Regions from separate parts of the Blastococcus deserti genome, predicted to be linked through region 1. Evidence: riboswitches for the same ligand, from Rfam matches in the RefSeq annotation. Region 1 holds a riboswitch; each other region holds the start of a gene.
The links. Region 1 has a riboswitch for cyclic di-AMP ahead of ACFSHS_RS20855 (C40 family peptidase). Riboswitches for the same ligand answer to the same signal wherever they lie in the genome.
Positions count from the first base shown of each region.

Region 2: another riboswitch for cyclic di-AMP. It lies ahead of ACFSHS_RS11375 (C40 family peptidase); the one in region 1 lies ahead of ACFSHS_RS20855 (C40 family peptidase).
Region 3: another riboswitch for cyclic di-AMP. It lies ahead of ACFSHS_RS04900 (aggregation-promoting factor C-terminal-like domain-containing protein); the one in region 1 lies ahead of ACFSHS_RS20855 (C40 family peptidase).

Region 1 is NZ_JBHUHP010000030.1:198,535-202,841, reverse strand. It holds gene ACFSHS_RS20870 (hypothetical protein) at 1-944, opposite strand, end outside; gene ACFSHS_RS20865 (maleylpyruvate isomerase family mycothiol-dependent enzyme) at 1,054-1,752, opposite strand; gene ACFSHS_RS20860 (hypothetical protein) at 1,894-2,112, opposite strand; cyclic di-AMP (ydaO/yuaA leader) riboswitch at 2,542-2,631, shown strand; gene ACFSHS_RS20855 (C40 family peptidase) at 2,664-3,173, shown strand; gene ACFSHS_RS20850 (BTAD domain-containing putative transcriptional regulator) at 3,264-4,307, shown strand, end outside.
Region 2 is NZ_JBHUHP010000010.1:112,236-116,542, forward strand. It holds gene ACFSHS_RS11365 (D-alanyl-D-alanine carboxypeptidase family protein) at 163-1,905, shown strand; gene ACFSHS_RS11370 (hypothetical protein) at 1,987-2,307, shown strand; cyclic di-AMP (ydaO/yuaA leader) riboswitch at 2,495-2,675, shown strand; gene ACFSHS_RS11375 (C40 family peptidase) at 2,692-3,774, shown strand; gene ACFSHS_RS11380 (M48 family metallopeptidase) at 4,066-4,307, shown strand, end outside.
Region 3 is NZ_JBHUHP010000004.1:11,618-15,924, reverse strand. It holds gene ACFSHS_RS04915 (VOC family protein) at 1-328, shown strand, start outside; gene ACFSHS_RS04910 (glycoside hydrolase family 3 N-terminal domain-containing protein) at 392-1,573, shown strand; gene ACFSHS_RS04905 (DUF72 domain-containing protein) at 1,575-2,300, opposite strand; gene ACFSHS_RS04900 (aggregation-promoting factor C-terminal-like domain-containing protein) at 2,545-3,318, opposite strand; cyclic di-AMP (ydaO/yuaA leader) riboswitch at 3,529-3,693, opposite strand; gene ACFSHS_RS04895 (class I SAM-dependent methyltransferase) at 3,802-4,307, opposite strand, start outside.

The DNA.
Region 1 (4,307 bases):
CTCAGTCGGCCACTCACGGCGACGAACCGCGCCAATATCCATCTCCGGAGCCGCGCGGCCACCGCGAGCGCGATGACACCGACGACGTAGGGCAGCAACGGCCAGGTGGAAAGGTCGTAGAGCCTCTCGCCGAACGGGCTGCGCAGCCAGGTGCCCAGCAGCGCGACGGTGACCTCGTCCGTCGAGTCGTCGACCGGCACGACCGAGCGGGCGATGCCGCCTTCGTCCGCGGTGAGGATCTCCTCGTCCGCCGGCGGCGTCGTGGCCGCCACCGCTGCACGGGGCGCCAGCAGGATCGCCGACGACTCGGAGCGTGGGACCAGCTCCACGCCGAGCACCGGCACCTGCGGGACCTCGAACACGGCCCGCGTGACCCCGAGGCGACGTTCCTCCACTGTCACCACGGTGCCCCGGACGAAGACCGGCGTGCCGTCGACCATCCGCTCGAGCTGCCACCCGGTTCCCAGTGGCAGGCGGTGCAGCAGCTCGACCACGTCCGCGCCCGACAGCCCGCCGTGGTCGTGCAGTCCCTGGATCGCCGCATCGTCCACGCGGATCTCCTCGCGCACCTCCCAGCCCCTCGGAGCGAGTCGGGCCGTCGCCTCGTACGGCACGGTGACCTGTGGTGGCGACGGGACGATGCCCGGGGAAGCGTCGCGATCCCTCAACAGCTGCGTGGCGGAGATCGCGGCCGTGATGGCGGCAGCCGCGACGGCGAGCACGCGCTTCGCGCCGCGGAGGGAGCGCTGAGGTCGGTCGTCGTCCCGCGGACCACGCCGCCACCTCCCGACGCCGGCCTCGAACAGGGCCACAGCGGCGACTCCTGCGAGAAGGCCCGTCGCGACCGCGGGCCGGAGCAGCGAGAGGACGGCCACCAGCAGGACGGTGACCCCGACGACGGCCAGCAGAGCCAGCCGGACCAGTCGCACACGACGCGGTGCCATCGCGCTCCCCGCCTCGCCTCCTCGGCGCAGCACCGGTCGTACCCCGGTCGCGCGGCGTCAGGCATCCGCGACCGAGCGACGTCCCTCGAGGGCTGCTTCCAGCGGCGACCTAGAGCCAGGCGGGCGGCGGCGGGACCTCGCCGCTGAGCCCGGAGGCGTCGGAGCGGGTCAGCCAGGCGGCGACCGCGGCCACCGGACCCTCGACCGTCCGGCCGCCGCTCCCCCACGTCCGGCCGGCGTCGGTCGCGACGACCGTGACGTCCGGCGCCTGCTCGCGGGCGGCGAACAGCCCGAGGACGTCGTCGACGAGCGCTGCGCAGAACTCGGCCGGAACGTCGGCGAAGGAGAGTCCGCCGCGCAGGTCGACGCCGTGCACCCACACCTCCTTGGCCCGCATCCACGGCACCGCGGACGCCGGCACGGTCACGCCCTGGCCGTTGCGCACCTCTGCCGTCCAGGCGCCTGCGGGCATGACCTCGACGGCCTGCGCGAGCCGTTCGCGGGCCGCGGCGTGGTCGCGGCGCAGCTCGGCCGGGGGCAGCGCGGCGGTCGCCTCGATGCCGGCGTCGCGGGCCGCACGGGAGGGGTACATCGGCGTCTCGACGCCGGTGCGGGCCCAGGTGAGCAGGTTGACCAGCGCGTCGGCGTTGCGGGCCAGGTGCGCGACGACGTGGGCGCGCGACCACCCGGGCAGGTGCGACTCCGCGGACAGCTCCTCGTCGCTGAACTCGTGGACGAGGCGCGACACGACGCGCTCCCCCTCGGTCCACCAGCGGAGCGCCTGCTCGGAAGCGGGGGTCGTCGTCACGGTCGCCGAATCTAGCCCGGTCGTGCACCGAGCGATCGCCCGCGGGACGGGGTCACGAGCCGCACGGGACCCGAGTGAGCCGCACCCGTGTCGCAGCACCTCGAACCCCGGTCATCGCCATAGCTTCCGGGGCGGTGCGGGTCAGCCCGTGGGGCCGGTCGGGTCCGGTCCGCCGGCGGCCTTGCTGTCGGCGCCGCCGTCCGGGACATGGGTGACGTCGCCGGACATGCCGCCCTGCGCCGCCCGCGGCGACTGGTCGTCGTCCGCCGTCACCTGTCCCTTCTCGGGCCGCTCCCCGGGCAGGCCCTCGTCCTGGCCCGGGTCGTTGACGCCGCCGTAGGGACGTCCGGTCTCGGTCATCGCTCCACTCCCGTTCGTCGGAGTCGCGCACTGGCTCCCCGGTGATAGCCGCGAGGGCGCCGGCGCAACCCGGGACGACGCGTCCCGGGCGTGTCCGTCGGGAGTGCCGGCGGCGCTGCCTGGCGGCGTCGGTCACCCACCGTTCCGCCGCGCCGCTCGGGCACCGATTACGTACGGCAACCGTTACCGCGCGTAACAGCCCGCCCTGCTCCGGGGCGCACCGGGATCGGACCAGGTCAGGGAGGCGGCGCCGCGGGAAGGTGCTCTCCCCGCGTCGGCAGCGGGGCTCCGCCGACCCGTTCGCGCGCCTCTGCGGACCTCCGCGCCGCGCCCTAGCGTCTTCGCCGTCCGAGCGGGCCCCCCTCGTCACGCACCTCGTGACTCCCGCCGGACGCCGCCGAACCGGCCTCCCGCAGCAGCGGGCGCCGGACCGGGGACCCACCGAAGTACCGGGGTGAAGCGCGCGCCGATCGGCCGCGCCGGGCGAGTTCCCCGCCCGAACCCGACAGCTAACTCGGTAGGCGGCACAGGAGAACAGGAGAACGTCGTCGATGACGACTACAGCCATGCCCATGTCCCGCTCGCTCCGCCGCGCCGCCGTCGTGCTCGTCGCCGGTGCGGGGGTCGCGCTCAGCCCCCTGCCGGCCCAGGCCTCCTCGGGCGCTCCCACCACCGCCACGGTCGCGGCGGCACCGGTCGCCGCGGCGACCCCCGCCGCGCAGGTCGCCGTCGACACGGCGCTGGCCCAGCAGGGCGACCCCTACGTCTGGGGCGGGAGCGGCCCCGACTCGTTCGACTGCTCGGGGCTGACGCAGTACGCCTACGCGGCGGCCGGCGTGGAGCTGCCGCACTCGTCGCGCATGCAGTCGGAGCTGGGCACGCCGGTGTCGCTGGACGCGCTGCAGCCGGGTGACCTGGTGTTCTTCTACAGCCCGGTCAGCCACGTCGGGATGTACATCGGGAACGGGCAGATGGTGCACGCGCCGACGTCCGGCGACGTCGTCAAGGTCGTGGACCTGGCGAACATGCCGGGCGCGGTCTCGGCCCGCAGGGTCGCCTGACGCACGGGTGCCCCGGCCGCCCGGCCGGGGCACCCGCCCACCCGGATGTGCTCCCGCCGGCCCCGGGGTGTGGGTTAGGTTTCGCGCGCCATGGCTGCCCCTGACGTCCCGCCGGTCGAGGTGTCGGTCCTGGGGCCGTTGCGGGTGACCGTCGGCGGTGCCGCCGCCGCGCTGGGTGGGCCACGGCAGCGCTCGGTCCTCGCCCGGCTCGCCGTGGCCGGTGGCCACGTCGTCTCGACCGACCGGATCATCGAGGACCTGTGGGAGGGCGAGCCGCCGCCCAAGGCACTCGCGTCCCTGCAGGTGCACGTGTCGCACCTGCGCCGCGCCCTCGAACCCGGCCGCCGCACGCGCACCGCGGCCGCGACGCTGGTCAGCCGCCCGCCGGGCTACGCCCTGCAGCTCCCCCGGGAGGCGGTGGACGCCTGGCGGTTCGAGGACCTCCTCGCCCGCGCCCAGGGGGAACCGGCGGCCGTCCGTCGCCGCCTGCTGGACGACGCCCTGGCCTGCTGGTCGGGGCCCGCCTACGCCGAGGTCGCCGACACGTCGTGGGCCGCCCCGGAAGTCGCCCGGCTGGAGGAGCTGCGGCTGGTCGCGCGGGAGAGCCGGGCGGACGCCGACCTCGAGCTCGGTCGTGCGGTCGCCGTCGTCCCCGAGCTGGAGCGCCTCCTGCACGACCACCCTGCCCGGGAGCGGTCGGTGCGCCTGCTGGTGCTCGCGCTGTACCGGAGCGGCCGGCAGGGCGACGCGCTCGGCGTGCTCCGGCGGGCCCGCGAGCACCTGGCCGAGGAGCTGGGGGTCGACCCGGGCCGCGAGCTGCGCGAGCTCGAGGCAGCGGTGCTCGACCACGACCCGTCCCTCGACGCCGGGCCGGCGTCCGCGCCCGCCGCCCCGGCGCCCGCCGCTCCTCCCCTCGCGCCGGCCGCCTCCGTCGGCCGGACCGCCCAGCTCGACCAGCTGCTCGCCGCCGCCGGCGAGGCGCGGCGCGGAGCGCGGGTGGTCTGGATCGGCGGCGAGGCCGGCGCGGGCAAGACCACGCTCGTCGAGGCCGCGGCCGCGGCGCTCCGGCAGCAGGGCTGGCGGGCGGCCTGGGGCCGCTGTCCCGAGGTGGAGGGCGCTCCCCCGGCCTGGCCG
Region 2 (4,307 bases), on a different contig from region 1:
GGTGCGGCAGGCGCCGCGCCGCGCAGCGGGAGGGGTCACCCCTCCGTCGGACGTCGCCCGGGAGGAGGGCCGCGGCCCGATCTCCTGGCGGAACGGGCATCGGCGCGACACCATCACCCCGGGTGGGGCCAGGGCGGCCCCGGCGCACGTGAAGGCGGTGTGATGCTCCCGCGGTCCCGGTGGCGCCCCCGTGGGACGGCGGTCCGCAGGGCGCTCACCGTGCTGGCGGCGACCACCCTCGCGGCCGCGGCGGCCCAGCCCGCGGCCGCGGCGCCCAGCGACCAGCCCGGCGGCACGTCGGCGGTGCTCGACAGCCGCGCGCTCGACCAGCTGCAGCAGCGGGCCGCCGAGGTGCAGGCCGATCTCCAGGAGCAGCACGCGGAGGTCGCCGCCGCACGGGATCAGCTGGCGGACGCCGAGCAGGCCGTCGCGGAGGCCCGGGCGGTCGTGGCCGACGCCGAGGCCGAGCTCGCCGTCCACCAGGCCGTCGTCGCGAAGTACGCCGCGGCGGTGTACCGGGACGGTGGTGCCCTCACGCCGCTGACGCTCCTCCTCTCCGGGGGTGATCCCGGCGACGTCGTCTCGGCGATGGGCTTCCTCGACGCCGTGGACGCGCACGCCGCCCAGGTGATCGGCGCGGCGGAGGAGCTCCGCCGGGGCGCCCTCGACCAGCAGCAGCGGGCCACGGCGGCTCTGGCCCGGGCCGAGGAACGCGCGGACGCGGTCGCTGCCCGTGTCACCGAGCTCGAGGCCGCGGCGGCAGCCGTCACCGACGAGCTGGATGCGGCGCTGGGCACGGTCGACCGGCAGCTGGCGCAGCTGCAGCGCGAGCAGCTCGAGGTCAACGAGCGGACCGCCGCCAACTGGCGGGCGTACCTGGACCAGCTGGCCGCCGCCGGGATCACCGCACCGCCCGCGTCCGCCCTGCTGAGCCCCCCGGCAGGGCTGCCCGCCGGGCTGGTCCCGGTGGGCGGCAGCGGTGGAGGCGCCCAGCGGGGAGCGGCGCAGCTGCCGCGACAGCCGACGTCGCTGCTGGTGCTGCCCGCGGAGACCCTGTCCGCGGTCACTGCCGCGATGGACGCCCTCGGCCTGCCCTACGCCCCGGGCACCGCCGGACCGGAGTCGTGGGACTGCGGGTCGCTGGTGCAGTCGGTCTACGGCGCGGCGGGCCTCCCGCTGCCCGGCACCCAGGCCGAGCTGTTCGCCGTCACCACGCCGGTGGCGCCGGCCGACGTGCTGCCGGGGGACCTGGTCTTCCTGGGCACGGCGGAGTCAGGTCTGGGCCACGTGGGGATCGCCCTGGACCCCAGGACGATGCTCGCCGCGGACGCCCGGGCCGGCGCGGTCGTGGTCCGCGCGCTGCCGGCCGACCAGGTTCTCGGGATCGGTCGTCCCAGCCTGGGGCAGCGGGCACCGGTGGCGGCCCCCGGTCCCACCGGCGGTGCCCTCCGGGTGGAGTGCGGCAACGCCGTCTACCCGCCGAGCTACGACGGTGCGCGGGCGTGGGGCGGCTATCCGAACGGGCTCATCCCGCCCAGCGCCATGTGCCCGCTGGGAGTGGCCGGCCACACCCTGCGCTGCGACGCGGCAGCGGCGTACCGGGCGATGTCCGGGGCATACGCCGGCGCGTTCGGGGCGCCCCTCTGCATCACCGACTCCTACCGCACCTACGCCAGTCAGGTCCGCCTCTACGGGCAGAAGCCGGCGCTGGCCGCCGTGCCGGGGACCAGCAACCACGGGTGGGGACTGGCGGTAGACCTCTGCGGCGGGATCGAGTCCTTCGGCACGCCGCAGTACGCGTGGATGAAGGCCAACGCCGGCCGTTTCGGCTTCCTCCACCCCGACTGGGCCGAGCCGGGCAACGGGCGCGAGGAGCCGTGGCACTGGGAGTACGCGGGATCCTGACCGGACCGCCCGGGGTGGGGCGGGCGGAATTGTCGGTGGCTGCTCCTACCGTGCGGGGCGACTCACGGAGGAGAGACAACCATGCTGATCGACTGCGACACCTGCACCGCGCGCCCGGCCGGCTGCGCCGACTGCGTCGTCACCGTCCTGCTGGGCGCTCCGCCGGGCTGGCAGAGCGCCGATCCCGTCGTCGTGCCGATGAGCGGACGCGCCCGCACGTCCCCCGGAGAGGCAGGCATCACGGCCGAGGACGTCGTCGTGCCACCGGCCGGGGTCGTCGTCGAGTTCGACGACGTGGAGCGCCGTGCCGTCCGGGCCCTCGCCGACGTCGGTCTCGTGCCGCCGTTGCGCCACCGGGAGGGGTCCGGCGACGGCGCCGACGGGGACCGGCGCACCGGCTGAGCAATACGGACGGAACAGTCCGCTACAGGTCACACCTTTCCGTGGCGGTGCGCTGACCAGCGCGGATGCCCCGCCCCGGGGGTGTCCGCCACACCCGTCCCACGACCGTCCATTTGTCACGGCAACATCACGGTCGTAGGGTCAGCCGGTCCGCCCGAGCGGTCGTCGCCCGCAGAGGGGTGACCTCGGACGGACACCGCCTAATCGCCCGACGGCGCCTGTGAGGTGCTCGACGGCGAGCCGGGGACCCACCGCAGTTCTGGGGTGAGTTCTCCTGCCGGGCCGGTTCGCCGGTGCGCAGGGGATAGGGCCAGTCTTCCCAGCCCGAACCCGTCAGCTAACTCGGTCGGCGGTTGCAGAGGAAGAAACGGAGAGCCGCCGCTCGTGGCGACCCCACACGCTGTACTGCCGCACGCCCTCGAACAGTCCGTCACCGCTCGTCCGTCCGACCCCCGGGCCGGACACGTCGGATGGCTCCGCTCGGGCCTCCTCCTCGGACTCACCGCAGCCCTCACCTTCACCGTCCTCCCCGGCACGGCGACCGCCGTTCCCGGCGAGGTGACCGACCCGGCGCAGGCCGCCCGCCTCGTCGCCGACGCCGAGCACGAGCTCGAGGTCGTCACCGAGCAGCTGAACGAAGCCAAGGTGCAGCTCGAGCAGCAGCAGGCGGCCGCCGCCGGCGCCACGCAGGCCGCCGCCGAGGCCCAGGCCCAGCTCGATGCGCTGGACGGCCAGGTCCGGCAGCTGGCGCGCACGGCCTACACCAGCGAGGGCTTCTCGCGGCTCGACGTCCTCCTGACCAGCGACTCGGCCGACGAGTTCGTGCACCAGCTGGGCACGCTGGACGCCATCGCCGGCCACACCAACGACCAGGTCGCCGAGGTCGCGGAGGCTGCGGAGGCGGCCGATCGCGCGCAGGCCGAGGCCGACCGGGCTCAGGCCGAGGCGCAGGAGGCGGTCGACGACATCGCCGCCCAGCAGGCCCAGCTCGAGGACCGGATCGCCGACTACCAGCGCCAGTACGACGCCCTCAGTGCTCCGCAGCAGGCCGAGGTCGCGCGTGCCCACGGCGGCGAGGCAGCGGCCGCCCCGAGTGGCGTCGTCGCCCCGAGCGCCGCGGCGCAGGCCGCGGTGGACACGGCGCTGGCCCAGGTGGGCGACGCCTACGTCTGGGGAGCCGGCGGCCCCGACGCCTTCGACTGCTCGGGCCTGACGCAGTACGCCTACTCCGCGGCCGGCGTCAGCCTGCCGCACTCGAGCCGGAGCCAGTCGCAGATGGGCGCGCCGGTGTCGGTCGCCGACCTGCAGCCGGGCGACCTGCTCTTCTACTACAGCCCGACCAGCCACGTGGCGATGTACGTGGGCAACGGCAAGATGGTCCACGCGTCGACGTCGAGCAAGCCGGTCATGGTGGTCGACTTCAACTCGATGAGCGGCTTCACCCACGCCCGCCGCATCGCCGGCTGACAGCCTCGGGAGCATCGCAGCGAGGAACGAGCGAGGAGCGGACCTAGGTGCGGAAGTCGGCCGGTGTGATCGCCGGCTGACAGCCTCGGGCGCATCGCAGCGAGGAACGAGCGAGGAGCGGACCGAGGTGCGGAAGTCGGCCCGTGTGATCGCCGGCTGACCTCCGCACCACCTCGGCCAGGGCCGGTGACTTCGATGGGTCACCGGTCCTCGCCGCGTCGGAAGCTGCCGGCGGGCCGCCTAGGATCGGTCCGTGGCGCGGAGCGGCCGACCGGCGGGGCGAGGGGGACGGTGAGCCGGGCGGGTCGGACAGGTGCTCGCGCCGCACTGCTCACCGCGGTCGTCCTGGGCATCGCGGTCGTGGTCGTCATCGCCGTCCGGACGCCGTGGGTGCCGCTGCCCGAGCCCGCCGGGGGCCACACCCCGGTGGATCCCACCGCGGGTCTCTCCGCCGCGCAGGTGGAGCGCGCCGAGGCGTTCGCCGCGGCCCTGCGGCCGGCCTCCCTGGTCTCGTTGCTGCTGGCGCTCGGCGT
Region 3 (4,307 bases), on a different contig from region 1:
GGCGTTCTTCGGCGACGTACTCGGGCTGGCGGTGTACCGGGAGTTCGGCCCGCCGGAGCACGGCGGCGTCGTCTACTTCCTGGGCAACGGCCTGCTGGAGGTGTCAGGGCGGTCGGACGAGCCGCCGCGCGGGATGGCACTGTGGCTGCAGGTCCGTGACGTCGCCGCCGAGCACAGCCGGCTGCTGGAGGCCGGCGTGACGGTTGCCAGGCCGCCACGGCAGGAGTCGTGGGGCCTGGTCGAGATGTGGGTCGAGGACCCGGACGGCGTCCGGATCGTGCTGGTCGAGGTACCGGAGGACCACCCGCTGCGCCGCGACCAGCGCTAGGAGAATGTGTCTGGCAGCGGCGACGCCGCCCATGTCCGCTCACCCGTCACGTCTAGGAGATGCATGCCCGCGGCCGTCGGTCGGATCCGTCACGTCGCGGCGTCGTGCGCCCTTGCGGCCGTGGTGGCCGGCTGTTCGTCGGACGGCGCGGCCACTCCGCGGGCGGAGGCCCCGACCCGGACGACCGCGCCCAGCAGCGATCCCCTCGTCCCCCAGGAGCGGGTCGACGAGGTCGTCGCCGGCCTCGACCGGCGCGCCCAGGTCGCCCAGCTGTTCGTCGCCGGCGTCCCGCTCGACGACCTCGCAAGCGGGGACGCCCTCGCCCGTAGCGGGGTGGGGGGCCTGTTCCTCGCCGGGCGCTCCGACGCGCCGGCCACGGAGCTGGCCGCGACGGCCGGACGCTGGCAGGACCTCGCCCCAGGTCCCGGGCTCTGGATCGCCGCCGACCAGGAGGGCGGGAACGTCCAGACGCTCACGGGCCCGGGATTCGACCGCCTGCCCTCCGCTCTCGAGCAGGCCGCCCTGCCACCGGCGGAGCTCACCGCCCTCGCCGACGGCATGGCCTCCGCGCTGGCCGGTGCCGGCCTCAACCTCAACCTCGCGCCGGTCGCCGACGTCGTCCCGCCGGGGACCGAGGACGCCAACGAACCGATCGGGTACTTCGACCGCCACTACGGCAGCACCCCGGAGAGCGTCTCCGCAGCCGTGTCCACGGTCATGACGGCGCTGGCCCGGGCCGGCGTCACGCCGACGCTCAAGCACTTCCCCGGGCTGGGCCGGGTGCAGGACAACACCGACACCAGCGCCGACGTCACCGACTCGGCCACCACCGCCGGGGACGCCCAGGTGGCGCTCTTCGCCGACCTGGCCCGCTCCCCCGCGGAGCCGTTCGTCATGGTGTCGTCGGCGACCTATCCGCAGCTCGACCCGGCCGAGCAGGCTGCCCTCTCCCCCGTCGTCGTCACCGACCTGCTGCGGGAGCGGCTGGACTTCGACGGCGTCGTCATCTCCGACGACCTGGGCAACGCCCGCGCCGTCCGCGACGTCCCGCCGGGCGAACGCGCGGTGCGCTTCCTCGCCGCCGGAGGAACGCTGGTGCTGACCGTGGACCCGACACTCGTGCCGGGGATGATCGACGCCGTCCTGCAGCGGAGCGAGGCCGATCCGGTGTTCGCCGCGACCGTGGACGACGCGGTGCGCACCGCCCTGCTGGCCAAGGAGCGCGCCGGGCTGCTCGCGGACTGACTCAGCCGACGAGCTCGCGCAGCCGCTCGGCGTTGCGGACGGCGTGCCCGTGGCCGTCGTTGTTGAAGTACACGTACACGTCGCGCCCCGAGCCGCTCCACTCCCCCACCCGGTCCGCCCACCACCGCAGGTCGGTGTCGCCGTACGACCCGGCGTAGAGGTGGTCGGGATCGGGTCCGTGCATCCGGACGTAGACGAAAGGTGCCGTCGCTCGCAGCACGCACGGCAGCCGGGCGCCGCTCATCACGCAGTAGGCCGCGCCGTGCCGCTCCAGCAGCCCGAACACCGCCTCGTCGTGCCAGCTGGGGTGGCGGAACTCCACCGCGACCCGCATCCACGGCGGCAGGCAGGACAGGAAGTGGTCCAGCCGGGCGTCGTCGCGCTGGTGCGCCGGGTGCAGCTGCACCAGCAGCACCGCCCGCCGGTCGCCCAGCTCGTGCCACGCCGAGGTCAGGCGGGGGAGCCACGGTTCCGGCGCGTACAGGCGCTTGGCGTGGGTCAGGCCGCGCGGCGCCTTCACCGAGAGCTGGAAGCCCGGCGGCAGGCGCCGCCGCCAGCCCGTGAAGCTGACGTCGCGCGGCCAGCGGTAGAAGCTGGCGTTGAGCTCGACGGTGCCGAACCGGCGCACGTAGTGGGCCAGCCGGTCCCGCGCCGGGGTGCCCGGCGGATAGAGGACGCCGTCCCAGTGGTCGTAGCTCCAGCCCGACGTCCCGACGTGCACGCTCACGGGACGGCGCTACCCCGCTCCTGCGGTGTTCCTCCCGCATTCCCTGTCCTGCACGACACAGAAAGCGGGAGGAACACCCCGGAAGCGAGGACGGACGGCCGCCCTGCAGGGCCCACTGCGGCCTGCGAGGGGCCCGTCCAGAGGCTCACCGCGAGCATCCGAGCGGCAGGGTGACGTGCTGGAACGGCCCCGCTGCAGGGAACGGTCGCGAGCCTGCGAGCGGTGGGGGCAGCGGGGTCCTTCCTCAGTACCAGCCCTTGGACTGCGAGTGGCTCCACGCGGCGCACGGCGAGCCGTACCTGTCCTCGATGTAGATGAGGCCGGCGTCGATCTGCCGGTAGCCGTCCGAGGTCTTGGCGATGCCGGTACTGGCCCACGTCGAGTCGAGGAACTGCGGGATCCCGTACGCGGTGCTGGTCGGGTTCTGCGCGTTCGGGTTCCAGCCGCTCTCCTTGCCCCACAGGTTCTCGAGGCACGAGAACTCGCCGGCGCTGCCCACCTTGCTCATCGCGTACTCCTTGTAGGAGCCCTTGGGCGCGGTGGCGGCGGACGTGCCCTGCCCGGGACGAGCGGCGGCGGCCTCGGCCTCGGCGGCGCGAGCCGCCTCGATGCGGGCGGCCTCGGCGCGGGCGGCCTCCTCGGCGGCGACGCGGGCGGCCTCCTCGGCGGCGATGCGGTCCCGCTCGGCCTGGTCGGCGGCGGCCTGCGCCTCGGCGGCCGCGGCGCGCTCGGCGTCGCGCTCGCTCCGGCTGGCGGCCAGCTGCTCGAGCGGCGCGACGATCTCGTCGCCGGCGACCGGTGCCGGCTGGGCGGGGATGCCCAGCTGCGCGGCCACGCTCACCGACTCCATCGAGGCGGCGTCCGCGGCGGGCTCACCGGCGGTGAGGACGTTGACCATGAGCGCCCCGGCGGCCGCGACCCCGAGGTAGAGAGCCGGGCGGCGGCCGCCCAGGGGCGGGCGGGTGCCGGACGGGCGGAGGGCCCGGGCGGACGAGGACAGCGTGGTGCGGAGGTTCATGAGGGGCCTGTGCTCCGGATGACAGGGCGCGGCGGACCGGCCGGGCGCGCGAGGGCGCGGGCGGTCCACTGCGAGAGGGGCGAGGGGCAGCGCCGGCGGGCGGGGAGCCCGGCGGACGAGGGTCAGCGCAGGCGGGTCCCGCGCGGCGATCCGTACCGGCTGCTGCTGCGTGCAAGGTGTGCCCGAGGGCGCGCCATGCTGCGGCTCTCCGTTTCTTCCGTGGGCCGCCTACCGAGTTAGCTGACGGATTCGGGCGGGAAGCGGCCCTACCCGCCCCGAGCGGTGCTCGGAGCAGGATTCACCCCAGTACTGCGGTGGGTCCCCGGCTCGCCCGCACTCCAGGGGAGCGTCAGGGCGACTCGGCGGCGTCCGGCGCGGCCGCCCCGGATGGGGCGGTAACCGTCCGGCCGGACTGGCCCAACGTAACCGCCGTTATCGAGTCGTGACAATGCCGGATCGGCGTGACGCGTGTCGCCCTCCCGGTCAGGGCAGCCGCCAGACCGTCGTCCGGCGCACCTGGGGCCCCTCGGTGTCGGGCACGTCGTACGTCGCCACGGCGGCCAGCCGGTCGGTCGGCACGTAGGGCCGCCCCGGGTCGCCGAGGTACACCTCGGCGCCCCTCGCGCGGGCGGCCTCGAGCCAGGGCAGCACCCGCTCGCTCATCACGCGGTCGTAGCAGACGTCACCGGCAAGGACGACGTCGACCGCGGGCGATTCCTCCCCCAGCACGTCACCGAGGACGGCGACCGGCGGGAGGCCGTTCACCTCGGCGTTCACCGCGATGGCGGCGTGCCCGAACGGGTCGATCTCGCTGGCCACCACCTCCCGGGCCCCGGCGAGCGCCGCCGCGACGGCCACCAGTCCGCTGCCGGCGCCCAGGTCGAGCACCGACCGCCCGGCCACGGTCGCCGGGACGTCCAGGACGTAACGCGCGAGCGCCTGGCCACCGGGCCAGGCGGCGGCCCAGAACGGGGGCTCGGTCGGCGCGA